3 regions of the Kluyvera sp. CRP genome follow, and region 1 is predicted to be linked to each of the others. Evidence: predicted binding sites of a transcription regulator. Region 1 holds the regulator's gene; each other region holds the start of a gene.
The links. The regulator Fur, encoded in region 1, represses iron uptake genes when iron is present. The targets are predictions, from matches to a motif close to ATAATAATGAGAACNACTATCAA.

Region 2: exbB (tol-pal system-associated acyl-CoA thioesterase) is a predicted target of Fur. The motif match lies at 1,829-1,851, and genes of this name have one in related genera.
Region 3: zupT (zinc transporter ZupT) is a predicted target of Fur. The motif match lies at 2,060-2,082, and genes of this name have one in related genera.

What each region holds. Positions count from the first base shown of each region.
Region 1 is NZ_CP082841.1:2,623,624-2,627,814, reverse strand. It holds gene ybfF (esterase) at 1-255, shown strand, start outside; gene ybfE (LexA regulated protein) at 385-678, shown strand; gene fldA (flavodoxin FldA) at 830-1,360, shown strand; gene fur (ferric iron uptake transcriptional regulator) at 1,653-2,105, shown strand; gene chiQ (ChiQ/YbfN family lipoprotein) at 2,227-2,562, opposite strand; gene chiP (chitoporin) at 2,613-4,019, opposite strand.
Region 2 is NZ_CP082841.1:1,868,189-1,872,379, reverse strand. It holds gene K7B04_RS08795 (methyl-accepting chemotaxis protein) at 1-371, opposite strand, end outside; gene exbD (TonB system transport protein ExbD) at 604-1,029, opposite strand; gene exbB (tol-pal system-associated acyl-CoA thioesterase) at 1,036-1,767, opposite strand; gene metC (cystathionine beta-lyase) at 2,019-3,206, shown strand; gene yghB (DedA family general envelope maintenance protein YghB) at 3,451-4,110, shown strand.
Region 3 is NZ_CP082841.1:1,833,286-1,837,476, forward strand. It holds gene K7B04_RS08615 (fimbria/pilus outer membrane usher protein) at 1-303, opposite strand, end outside; gene K7B04_RS08620 (fimbrial protein) at 361-939, opposite strand; gene zupT (zinc transporter ZupT) at 1,280-2,053, opposite strand; gene ygiD (4,5-DOPA dioxygenase extradiol) at 2,249-3,037, shown strand; gene K7B04_RS08635 (glutathionylspermidine synthase family protein) at 3,041-4,191, opposite strand, start outside.

The DNA of each region.
Region 1 (4,191 bases):
TGGCGCTTTAACGTGCCGGTGCTGTGGGAGCAATATCCCCATATCGTCGGCTGGGAAACCATTCCGGCCTGGGAACACCCTGCGCTGTTTATTCCCGGCGGCAATTCACCGTATATCACCGAAGCCTATCGTGACGATCTGCTGGCGCAGTTCCCGCAGGCGAAAGCGCACGTGATTGCCGGGGCGGGTCACTGGGTTCACGCCGAAAAACCGGACGCCGTGCTGCGCGCCATTCGCCGTTACCTCGCTGAGTGATTAAAAATGCATCGACCGCGCGCCAGAATGGCCGTGGTCGTTGGCGTGCGGGTTCCACTGTTGTATGATTGCGCGCTGTCTGCACCGGGCACCGTCCGGTAGCTTGTTTCCCCGAAGTCACTCAGAACCATGGCAAAAGAACAAACGGACCGTACGACATTAGATTTGTTCGCAAATGAGCGTCGGCCGGGAAGACCCAAAACCAATCCGCTTTCGCGTGACGAACAGCTCCGCATTAATAAGCGCAATCAGCTCAAACGCGACAAAGTTCGTGGGCTTAAGCGCGTCGAGTTAAAGCTAAACAGCGACGCCGTTGATGCGCTCAACGAGCTGGCGGCAGCCCGTGACATGAGCCGCAGCGAACTCATCGAAGAGATGCTGATGAGCCAACTGGCGCTGCTGCACGGACAAGGGAAAGTCTGAAATATCCCCCCAGAACGCACTTTCATGTAGCAGAGTGTGCAGTACGGCACGATAGCTGTTTCCGCCCGCTTCTCTGTTCTGCTATGATTGCCCTTATCTGTGGGCAATAAGCCACCACCATATCATTAAGTTTCAAGAGGTTATTTTACTCATGGCAATCGTTGGCATCTTCTTCGGTAGCGACACCGGGAACACCGAAAATATCGCAAAAATGATTCAAAAACAGCTTGGTAAAGATGTCGCTGACGTTCACGACATTGCCAAGAGCAGCAAAGAAGACCTGGCAGGCTACGATATCCTGCTGCTGGGTATCCCAACCTGGTACTACGGTGAAGCACAGTGCGACTGGGACGATTTCTTCCCGTCTCTGGAAGAAGTTGACTTCAACGGTAAGCTGGTCGCCCTCTTCGGCTGTGGCGATCAGGAAGACTACGCGGAGTACTTCTGCGATGCGCTGGGTACGATTCGCGACATCATCGAGCCAAACGGCGCGACCATCGTTGGTCACTGGCCAACCGCAGGCTACCACTTCGAAGCGTCGAAAGGCCTGGCCGATGACGACCACTTCGTGGGTCTGGCGATTGACGAAGACCGCCAGCCGGAGCTGACCGCTGAACGCGTTGAAAAATGGGTTAAGCAGGTTGCTGAAGAGCTGCACCTCGACGAAATCAAAAACGCCTGATGATATTGAGGCGCGATAACAAATCGCGCCTCATTAATAGGTAAAAGCAATCAAAATAATAGCTACATTTTTTTAACTTTTCAGCGCATACCTGTACAATATCTTCTGATTTAGCGTAGGTTCATCGCTCTGTTTGTCGGTGACGCCTCGTTTTTGAAAGCTTAGTTTACCCAAGCCTTGCTGTTTTCATTTATCCAGGGTCATTCTATAATGAGACGCATTAAAACGGGTGAATTCTCTGTGATACTTTCGCTGATGGAAGTTAATCGTTTAGCAACAGGACAGATTCCGCATGACTGACAATAATACCGCATTAAAGAAGGCTGGCCTGAAAGTCACACTTCCACGGTTAAAGATTCTGGAAGTTCTTCAGGAACCGGATAACCACCATGTCAGCGCGGAAGACTTATACAAACGCCTGATCGACATGGGTGAAGAAATTGGCCTGGCCACGGTTTATCGTGTCCTGAACCAGTTTGATGACGCGGGCATCGTGACCCGTCATAATTTTGAAGGCGGCAAATCCGTTTTCGAACTGACCCAGCAGCATCACCACGATCACCTTATTTGCCTCGACTGTGGCAAAGTGATCGAGTTCAGCGACGAATCTATCGAAGCTCGCCAGCGTGAAATTGCCGCCAAACACGGAATTCGTCTGACCAACCACAGCCTTTATCTTTATGGCCACTGCGCTGAAGGCGACTGCCGTGAAGATGAACATGCTCACGATGGTGTAGAGAAGTAACTTCCCCCCTCGTTAAAAAGCCAGCGCCATGCGTTGGTTTTTTTTTGCCCTTCGTTCGCATTCAGCCATAAAAAAACCGCTGCAAGCAGCGGTTTTTTCAGTTATTAGCATTCGCCTTATCTTATGGCTTCACGGTGTTATTGCTGCGAATTTCCTGCCACATCTTATCGCATTTGGCTTTTACGGCCTGGTCGTTACCGGTACGGGTTGCCTGAATACACTGCTGGTAATCCAGCACGCGTACGGATTCCTGATTAGCAAACTGTTCATGCTGTTTCTCTTTTTTCAGCACGTTCAGCACGCTCTGGCAGGCCTGGATTTTGTCCGGATTGCCTTCAGCGGTGTTAATGCACGCGCTGTAGGCATCCTTCAGCTTACTGTCTTCTTTCGGCGTGGATGGCTGAGCGCAAGCGGTAAGGCCAGCGGCCATCAGGGCAACAATAATCAGTTTTTTCATACGATGAGCCTCTTAGCGGCGGCAGAGGCTTCCCCCTGCCGCATCATGCATCAGAAAATAGTGAACGGTGCGATAACCATGAATTTCACGTCACGCTCATCCTGGAAGATGTTGCCGTAACCACCGCCCCAGCTTGGGATGTCGGAGTGGTTGTCGTACTGAGTGAAGTGCAGTTTGAAGAGGGTACCCTTCGCGCGGCCTTCCTGTACGGTATACATGGCATCCAGGCTGTATGCAGATTCTCTGATCGTATTGTTTTTGTTGTAGTAGGCATCCGGGTTCATCTGCCAGGTCGCTGGTTTCGCATCCCATGCATAGACGTAGGATGCACCCACTGCCCAGCCAGGAAGATTCCAGTTCTTCAGGTCATACATACCACCGAAGAAGACCGCTTTTTCGCCGTTGGCGTTGAAGTCAGAGCGGTTATCCCACCAGATATCCAGACGACCGTTAGATGACGCGTAGGTCGGGGTCATACGCTGCAGGAAGTAGCCCTGCTGACCGTCAGCCTTAACCCAGGTCCCTTCCAGACGGAAGTCGAACACTTCGTTCAGCTTATAGCCAAATGTTAACGCCTGCAGCCACGCGGTGCCGTCGTAAATGTCGTTCACGCCGTGATCGCTCACTTTGTCACGGGTACCGTAGAACTGGTAGCTGGTGGTCAGCGGGCCGCCAGGGATATCAAATTTGTAGCTTGCTTTGGCGAAGTACTGGTCGACATAACCTTCCGCCTGACCGAATGCCGCTTCCAGCACCAGGTCATTTTTAAAATCGTATTTCGCACCAATAGAGTGCAGGTAATCAACTTTGGTCTTCTTATCATTCTGATAGAAGTTATCCATCTCCAGATGCCATGGCGCCTTATACTCATTGGTCCACATGTAGGAGAAGCTCAGCGCGCCATTGTCGCCGTAGTCAAAGTTTGCCCCGGCTTCAGCGCCCTGGTAAGTACCCGGCATAAAGCTCCAGTGCGGTGCCAGCAGGGTTTGACCGGTTGGTTGAATGTAACCCGCACGCGCCCAGGTTGGGCCAAGTTTAAATTTAGCTGCCGCTTTATACAGGCTGATACCGCTCTTATCGCCGCTGTAATCTTCGCTATAGCCTTTATTTTTTGACGAGAATGCAATTTCGTTCGGGTGACCGCTTTCGCTACTTTCCGCCATTTCAATCGCGGTAAAAGCAGCAATATCAATACCGAACATGTCAGCCGCATAACCCGACTGGAAGTCGAGGTTGGCGTTCCAGGTGGAGTGAGAAAGGTTGGTTTTATATTTGTCGTGGTCGGTCACATCTTTACGGTCACGCTCACGCTGCCAGTAGTAGATGCCGCCGGTTAATGTTGAATCATCAATGAACCCTTCTGCCTTCGCTTCCGGAGTCATCACAAAGCCTGACATTGCTGTCACACCGGCGATAGCCAGCGCCAGCGTACTACGTTTGCCACTAAACGTACGCATAGTTATATCCTCTTTGACTTTTAAAAATGCCGCTGCAAAGCAGAAGCAAAAAAATAAAACGCTAAAAAATGAACTTCTGGAAAAAAGGTGTTTCAGTACATTGATAGACTATTTTTCGCGACGCGAATTATCAATCCTTTTCCGCAACAAGAGTGCAGGATTATGACAAAGC
Region 2 (4,191 bases), 760 kb from region 1:
ATCAATGGCCGCCAGTCGCGCCAGGCGAGCAGCGCTGACAGCAAAACAAATACCGAGAAATGATATTCGGTCTCGCCGCCGCCAAGCTGAATCAGCAGTGCGGAATAGGCCATTAGAATAAACGCATAAACTAAGCGTGTGATGAGTTTGCCCGCAAAAAGCAGCGTCATCAGGGTGGCAAGCCCCGCCAGAATCGTCGCCACCAGCAGCGCCAGACTGGTGTTATCATTCATCCAGCCCACGCCCAGCGAAACGGCCCACATCACCCAGGCCAGCACCAATAATAGCCGGTCTGCTCTTTGACGAATCGAGGATAACGAGATCAAGTCGCGATGCGAGCTATCAGCTTGTCGCAAAGTTATTATGCCCATGATATTTTCCGTCCGCTGTAGATATATATTATTGTTAGCGTTCAGAATTAAGCGTAGGAAGGTTATTTAAGACTAGCCACTCTGATATTTAAAATATATTGCAACACTTAAGCACTGCTAAATATTATTTAAATAATTTCAGATATGACTCGCTGAAATTAGACTTAAGATAAATATTATATTACTAAGAGAAGAATAACGGATGGCGCTGAATGCGCCATCCGGGATGAGATTATTTTTTCGCGACGGTCTCTTCGCCAACCAGTCCAATCTTCAGATAGCCGGCCTGATGCAGGGTATCCATGACCTTCATCATCGTTTCATAGTCTACCGTTTTATCGGCGCGGAAGAAGATCGTGGTGTCTTTCTTGCCTTCCGTCAGCGCATCCAGCGCCGGCACCATGCTGTCATCGGTAATGGGGTCGTTACCGAGGAACATCGATTTATCCGCTTTCACCGACAGGTAGACCGGTTTTTCCGGGCGCGGCTGCGGCTGGCTGGAGGAGGCCGGCAGATTGACTTTGACATCAACCGTCGCCAACGGCGCGGCGACCATAAAGATAATCAACAGAACCAACATGACGTCGATAAACGGCGTCACGTTGATTTCATGCATTTCGCCGGTATCGTCCAGATTTTCATTAAGACGCATTGCCATAGGGCATTAACCTACTCGTAATTTCTGGGCGGTACGAACCGGATGCACGCCGCTGGCGCTCAGATCCAGATCGCGACTCTGCAGCAGCAGAACCTGCGCAGCCACATCGCTCAGGTTAGCTTTGAAGCCACCGATGAGGCGCGCGAAGACGTTATAGATAACCACCGCCGGAATCGCGGCGAACAGGCCAATAGCCGTTGCCAGCAGCGCTTCTGCGATACCTGGCGCCACAACGGCCAGATTCGTGGTTTGCGTCTGGGCGATACCGATAAAGCTGTTCATGATGCCCCACACGGTACCGAACAGGCCGACGAACGGAGAGATAGCGCCGATAGTCGCCAGGAAACCGTTACCGCGTCCCATATGACGGCCTACCGCCGCCACACGACGCTCCAGGCGGAAACCGGTACGTTCTTTAATCCCTTCGTTATCTTCCGAACCCGCAGAGAGCTCCAGCTCGTTCTGCGCTTCGTTGATTAACTGGCTACTCAGGCTCTGCGCGTCAAACGCGGCGGCCGTTTCGTGCGCCTGATTGAGGGAACGCACATCCGCTAACAGTTTCTGCTCGCGCTTGAGGCGGCGCTTGTGAGAAAGGAGCTCTGCACCTTTACTGAAGAAAATTGCCCAGGTGACGACGGATGCCAGTATCAAGCCAATCATGACCACTTTAACCACGATGTCGGCATGATGATACATACCCCAAACGGAGAGATCCGCCTGCATCAAATTATTACCCACTGTGTATCTCCAGGACGTAAATCACAAAATCTGAGCACAATAATATCAAAACAACGCCGAATTGATAGTAGTTCTCATTAGTATTTACATATTGACTCAAATCACACTTACTTTCCTTGCGCTTACGCAGTAAAAAAGTTTTCTGCACGGTTTTTGGCAAAATTTTCTGCTGTATGCACGAGGAACGCTACATCGCCGAGGCAATCGTGATAATTTAGACGTCCAGACGTATAAAAACAGGTATACCCAACATGGCAGACAAGCACCTCGATACCGCGCTGGTTAACGCCGGACGCAGCAAAAAGTACACCCAGGGATCGGTGAACAGCGTGATTCAACGCGCCTCGTCGCTGGTTTTTGACACGGTCGCCGCCAAGAAGCATGCGACCCACAACCGCGCTAACGGCGAGCTGTTTTATGGCCGTCGCGGCACGCTCACCCATTTCTCGCTACAGGAAGCCATGTGTGAGCTTGAAGGCGGCGCCGGCTGCGCCCTCTTCCCCTGCGGCGCGGCGGCGGTGGCGAATACTATCCTGGCCTTCGTTGAACAGGGCGACCACGTGCTGATGACCAACACCGCCTATGAACCGAGCCAGGATTTTTGCACCAAAATTCTCCGTAAGCTCGGCGTCACCACCAGTTGGTTCGACCCCATGATTGGCGCAGAGATTGCAAATCTGATTCAGCCGAACACCAGAATCGTGTTCCTCGAATCTCCGGGTTCCATCACCATGGAAGTTCACGACATCCCGGCGATCGTTTCCGCCGTTCGCAGCGTCGCCCCTGAAGCCATCATCATGATCGACAACACCTGGGCGGCAGGCGTGCTGTTTAAGGCGCTCGATTTTGGCATCGATATTTCGATTCAGGCGGGCACCAAGTATCTGATTGGTCACTCAGATGCCATGGTCGGCACGGCGGTATCGAACGAGCGCTGCTGGGCACAACTGCGTGAGAATGCCTATTTGATGGGGCAGATGCTCGACGCCGACACGGCCTATATGACCAGCCGCGGCCTGCGCACGCTCGGCGTGCGTCTGCGTCAGCACCATGAAAGCAGCCTGAAAGTCGCCGAATGGCTGGCGCAACAGCCGCAGGTGGCGCGCGTCAATCATCCGGCGTTACCGGGCAGCAAAGGGCATGAATTCTGGAAACGCGACTTCACCGGCAGCAGCGGCCTGTTCTCCTTCGTACTGAACAAGCGCCTGAATAATGAAGAGTTGGCAAACTATCTCGACCACTTCTCGCTGTTCAGCATGGCCTATTCCTGGGGCGGCTTCGAATCGCTGATTCTGGCTAATCAGCCGGAAGAGCTGGCCAGCATTCGTCCGGACGGGGTGATTGATTTTGAAGGTACGCTCATTCGCCTGCACATTGGTTTGGAAAACGTTGACGATCTGATTGCGGATTTAGCGGCAGGATTCGCCCGCATCGTGTAACATAGCCTGAGCCCGGTACGGTCAGTGCCGGGTGGGTTAGCAATATTTTTGGCGCGTCCAGCGGAGGCGCCACCGATGTTGAGAACAGTCGGTTCCCGAGTTCACATCACCGCCAGGCGTAAACCTATGTACCCGGTTGTCAGCCAGACTGAACAATGCGGCTTCATTTGTTGCGTCCGGGATCAAGGTGTTCTTCAGAATTCGGGCGTACAATAGGCGAAAACGCTGTTCCACAGGAATGTCCATGGTCGTTATTCAAGATATTGTCGCCGCGCTTTGGCAGCACGATTTTGCTGCACTGGCGAATCCGCACGTCGTGGGAGTCGTTTATCTGGTCATGTTTGCCACGTTGTTTCTGGAAAACGGCCTGCTCCCCGCATCATTTTTACCCGGTGATAGCCTGTTGCTATTGGCGGGAGCGCTCATTGCCAAGGGCGTCATGGGCTACGTCCCTACCCTCGTCATTCTGACGACGGCCGCCAGCCTTGGCTGCTGGTTGAGTTACATCCAGGGGCGCTGGTTGGGCAACACTAACGTCGTGAAAGGTTGGCTGGCGCAACTGCCGGACAAATACCACCAGCGCGCGACCTGCATGTTTGACCGTCACGGTCTGCTGGCGCTGCTCGCGGGTCGCTTCCTGGCGTTCGTGCGCACACTGCTGCCAACGATGGCGGGAATTTCCGGTCTGCCTAACCGCCGCTTCCAGTTGTTTAACTGGCTGAGCGCGCTGCTGTGGGTTGGCGTGGTCACAGGCTTTGGCTATGCCATCAGTATGATTCCGTTTGTGAAGCGTCATGAAGATCAGGTGATGACGTTCCTGATGGTGCTGCCGATCTTCCTGCTGGTTGCCGGGCTGCTCGGCACGGTGATCGTGGTTATCAAGAAAAAATACTGCGACGCCTGATCGCGGCGCCGTACAATCTGTAGGCCGGATAAGGCGTTTACGCCGCATCCGGCAATGTGCAGCAGCGTAGCCTGATGGTGC
Region 3 (4,191 bases), 790 kb from region 1:
CAATGAATGATAAAAATCTTCTTTCAACCCCATGCCTTCTGCCAGATCGACAGGAATACAGGGCAAAACGTCTGCGTCCTGTTTTCTCCAGCGGAGTAAACGGCCGGAGGAAATTTGATTTTTATTGACGGTCACGGCCACAAAATAATTTCCTGGCAGCGTGGTCGGTTTATCTTTAAGCAGGGATATATCAACGCTGTCACGCATGGATTTATCCAGTACGTTAAGGTTGAATTCAGTGGCGCTTGCGGAAAATATAAATAATAAGCCGCAGCAAGATACAGCAATTTTAGCGGTATTCACGGCATCCCTACCTGATTTATCTAATAAAGGGTGGCGGTCGCCGCCACCCTGGATAGATTACTTATATGACAGTACGTAAGTGGCATTTGAAGCCACTGCGCCCGGTGTAGCTGGCGTGGCTTTTGTGCTATCGACCAGTTCCATATAGGCCTGGAATGGCAGGGTTTGTTCGGAGGATGCCTGCACCAGCGTCACTGTTTTCGCGGTGCCGAGAGTAATATTCTGACCCTCGCCATCCAGCAGGCGGACGCCGACGCCCGTCGCGCCACCGGTCATGGTGTTGGAGAGCAGGTTCTCACCTTCAGTAGTCACCGCAGTACTGGTAAAGGTCACATCCACTTTGGTGACTTTCGTTTCGGTGCCTTCGCCATTGTCGGAGTTCGGTAGATCGCAATCGACCAGATGAATACTGGCATCAACGGCATCAGAGTGGCCCTTTGAATTGATGTAGCTGGCCGGCACTTCACCGAGATCGACCTGCTTGTCAACGTCTTCCGCTTTGATAGCGCAAGGCGCGCTGATGACATCACCGGTAAAGGTAATTTTGCCCGAGCCACCGTCGACTGCGGCGAAAGCGGAAGAAGAGGTTAACGCTGCCGCAACCATCGCGAACAGCACAGTTTTTCCCATTTTCATATCAAGGTCCTTGATTGTAGCATTGCTGGTTAATTATATTTACTTCTCATATTTCGTTGCTGATAAATAAAAACATTATCATTGATAATGAATTTTTATCATTTATGGGCTGTTCTTTTTAATATAACCACTAACACAAAGTAAGTTATTTAATCTTATATGGGATAATAAGACACTCGGCACTTTTTTTTGATGGGAGAGATGAGAAATAAGAATAAATTTATATTCCAGATATTTATTTCAAGGCGGTTTAAAGTGTGTGTCGTGGATTATATTTCTATAATAAATGGGAGCGCGATTTGCGCTCCCTTGAAGGTATTTTTAGTTATCTGGCCGTGTTTTATCCAATCCCTACCGATTGCAGCACCACCAGGCTCATTCCCATCACCGACATGCCGCACAGCACGCCGTAGCTGGGATTATTGTTAGGATCTATCTCTTTCGCCAGCGGCATCAACTCATCGACGGAAAGGGCGACCATGATGCCGGCGACCGCCGCCATAATTGCCGCCATAACTACCGGCGACACCATACTGCCCAGAATGGCCCAGGCCAGCACGCCGCCGAGAATTTCGGCCATACCGGAAATGCCCGCCCAGAATACCGCTTTACGCTTTGAACCCGTGGCGGCGTACACCGGCCCGGCGACCGCCAGCCCTTCCGGGATATTGTGCAGCGCCACGGCCAGCGCAATGCCAAAGCCCAGCTCAAGATTATTGCTGGCGGTGACGAAAGTGGCGATCCCTTCCGGGAAGTTATGCAGGCTGATACCCAACGTGAGCAGCACGGCGGTGCGACGAATATTGCGCGGCAGCGGCTGCGTGTTCTTTTGCATCAGATCCTGCGGATGGGCATGCGGCAGCATCCTGTCGAGGGCGAAGTAGCCAAGCAGGCCAACGACAAACATGCCGTAACCGAGCACCGGCGACATGCCTGGGGCATCAAGCGCAGCCGGCAGCATCTCCATCAGGGAGATGAGCAGCATAATCCCGGCGGCGAAGCCGAGGGAAAACGCCAGCACGCGGTTAGAAGGTTTCTGACCAATCACCCCAAGAAAAGCGCCGATGAACGTCGCCGCCCCGGCCAATAATGTCAGAATCAGCGGAACCGACATGGTTTACTCCTTATGATAATGATTATCATTCATAATATTGAAAATCGTTTTCCCTTGCGAGAGCTGAACGCACTCTTTACGTCATCCTTACATTCAAATTTTCTGAAGATCATCATCACGCTTATCTGAGTTTATCCTCACTGAAAACAGGTTAATGTGGTGTTATCAAATCAATGCCTCTGGAAGGATAACACCATGTCTCATAGCCGAATGCCAGCACTGTTTTTAGGTCACGGTAGCCCCATGAACGTACTGGAAGATAACCTCTATACCCGTACCTGGCAGCACCTGGGCGAGACGCTGCCGCGTCCGAAAGCGATTGTCGTGGTCTCCGCGCACTGGTTTACCCGCGGCACAGGGGTGACGGCGATGGAAACACCGAAGACGATTCATGACTTTGGCGGCTTCCCGCAGGCGCTGTACGATACCCATTACCCGGCGCCAGGTTCCCCTGAACTCGCGCAGCGGTTGGTTGAGTTGCTGGCTCCGGTCCCGGTGGCGCTGGATAAAGAAGCCTGGGGCTTTGACCACGGTTCCTGGGGCGTGCTGATCAAAATGTACCCGAATGCGGATATCCCGATGGTGCAGCTGAGCATCGACAGCACCAAACCAGCGGCGTGGCATTTTGAGATGGGCCGTAAGCTGGCCAGCCTGCGCGACGAAGGCATTATGCTGGTGGCGAGCGGTAACGTAGTGCACAACCTGCGCACTGCGAAATGGCACGGTGACTCTACGCCATACCCGTGGGCCAGCTCCTTTAACGATTATGTGAAGGCGAATCTGGACTGGAAAGGACCGGTGGAGCAGCATCCGTTGGTGAACTACCTGTCGCATGAAGGTGGGTCGCTCTCTAACCCGACGGCAGATCACTTCTTGCCGCTGCTGTACGTGCTGGGCGCATGGGATGGCGAAGAGCCCATCACGATCCCGGTAGACGGTATCGAAATGGGCTCGCTGAGTATGCTGTCGGTGGTGATTGGCTGACGATTACTCGACGAAGATGTGCGGATAGAAGCGTGAAAGATCCTGAGTGATCAGCGCTCTGTCCTCACGAATACCGATTCCGGCTGGCTGATCGTTAATCAGCCAGCTGCCGATCAGCATATAGCTGTCGCCAAACTTCGGCAGCGGATGGAACTGCTGGACGATCATCCCTTCTTCGCCGTACGGGCCTTCGACCTGCTCGATGGTTTTGCCGTTCTCAACGATCGAAATGTTCGCGCCTTCGCGAGAGAAGATCGGTTTCACCACAAATTTGTCCATCTGCGGATGATCGTCTTCGGCGAAGTAGGCCGGGAGCAGGTTCGGGTGATCCGGGAACATCTCCCACAGTAGCGGCAGCAGCGCTTTGTTAGAGATGATGCTCTTCCACGCCGGCTCCAGCCAGCGCACGCCAGCGTCTTCCAGCTTGGTGGAGAACATCTCGCGCAGCATATATTCCCACGGATAGAGCTTGAACAGATTGCCGATCACCTGATCCTGCAGATCGGTAAACTGGCCTTTCTCACCCAGGCCGATATCTTCTATGTAGAGGAATTCGGTTGCGACACCCGCTTCCGCCGCGCAGTCCTGTAGATACTGAACGGTGCCGCGATCTTCTACGGTATCGCGGCAGCAGGTCATGTGCAGCAGCTGGAATCCGTGCTGTTCGCGCAGTTCGTTGAAGCGATCGATCAGCTTTTCCTGCAGGCTGTTGAACTGGTCGCTGCCGGCTGGCAGATTGCCGGCGTTCAGCTGATCTTCCAGCCAGATCCATTGGAAAAATGCCGCTTCATACAGCGAGGTTGGCGTGTCGGCGTTATTCTCCAGCAGCTTCGGCTCACCTTTGCCATCCCACGCCAGGTCCAGGCGTGAATAGAGAGACGGCTGGTTGGTCTGCCAGGACTGGCGGACAAAGCCCCAGGTGTGCTTTGGAATACGGAATTTGGTCATCAGCTCATCGCTGGCGATGACGCGCTCGACCACCTTCAGGCACATCTGGTGAATCTCTGCGGTGACGTCTTCCAGTTTTTCCACCTGCGCGAGGGTGAGCTTGTAGTACGCTTCCTCGCTCCAGTACGGCTCACCGTACATGGTGTGGAAGTTAAAACCGTATTCGGTCGCTTTTTCACGCCAGTCCGGGCGTTCAACAATACTGA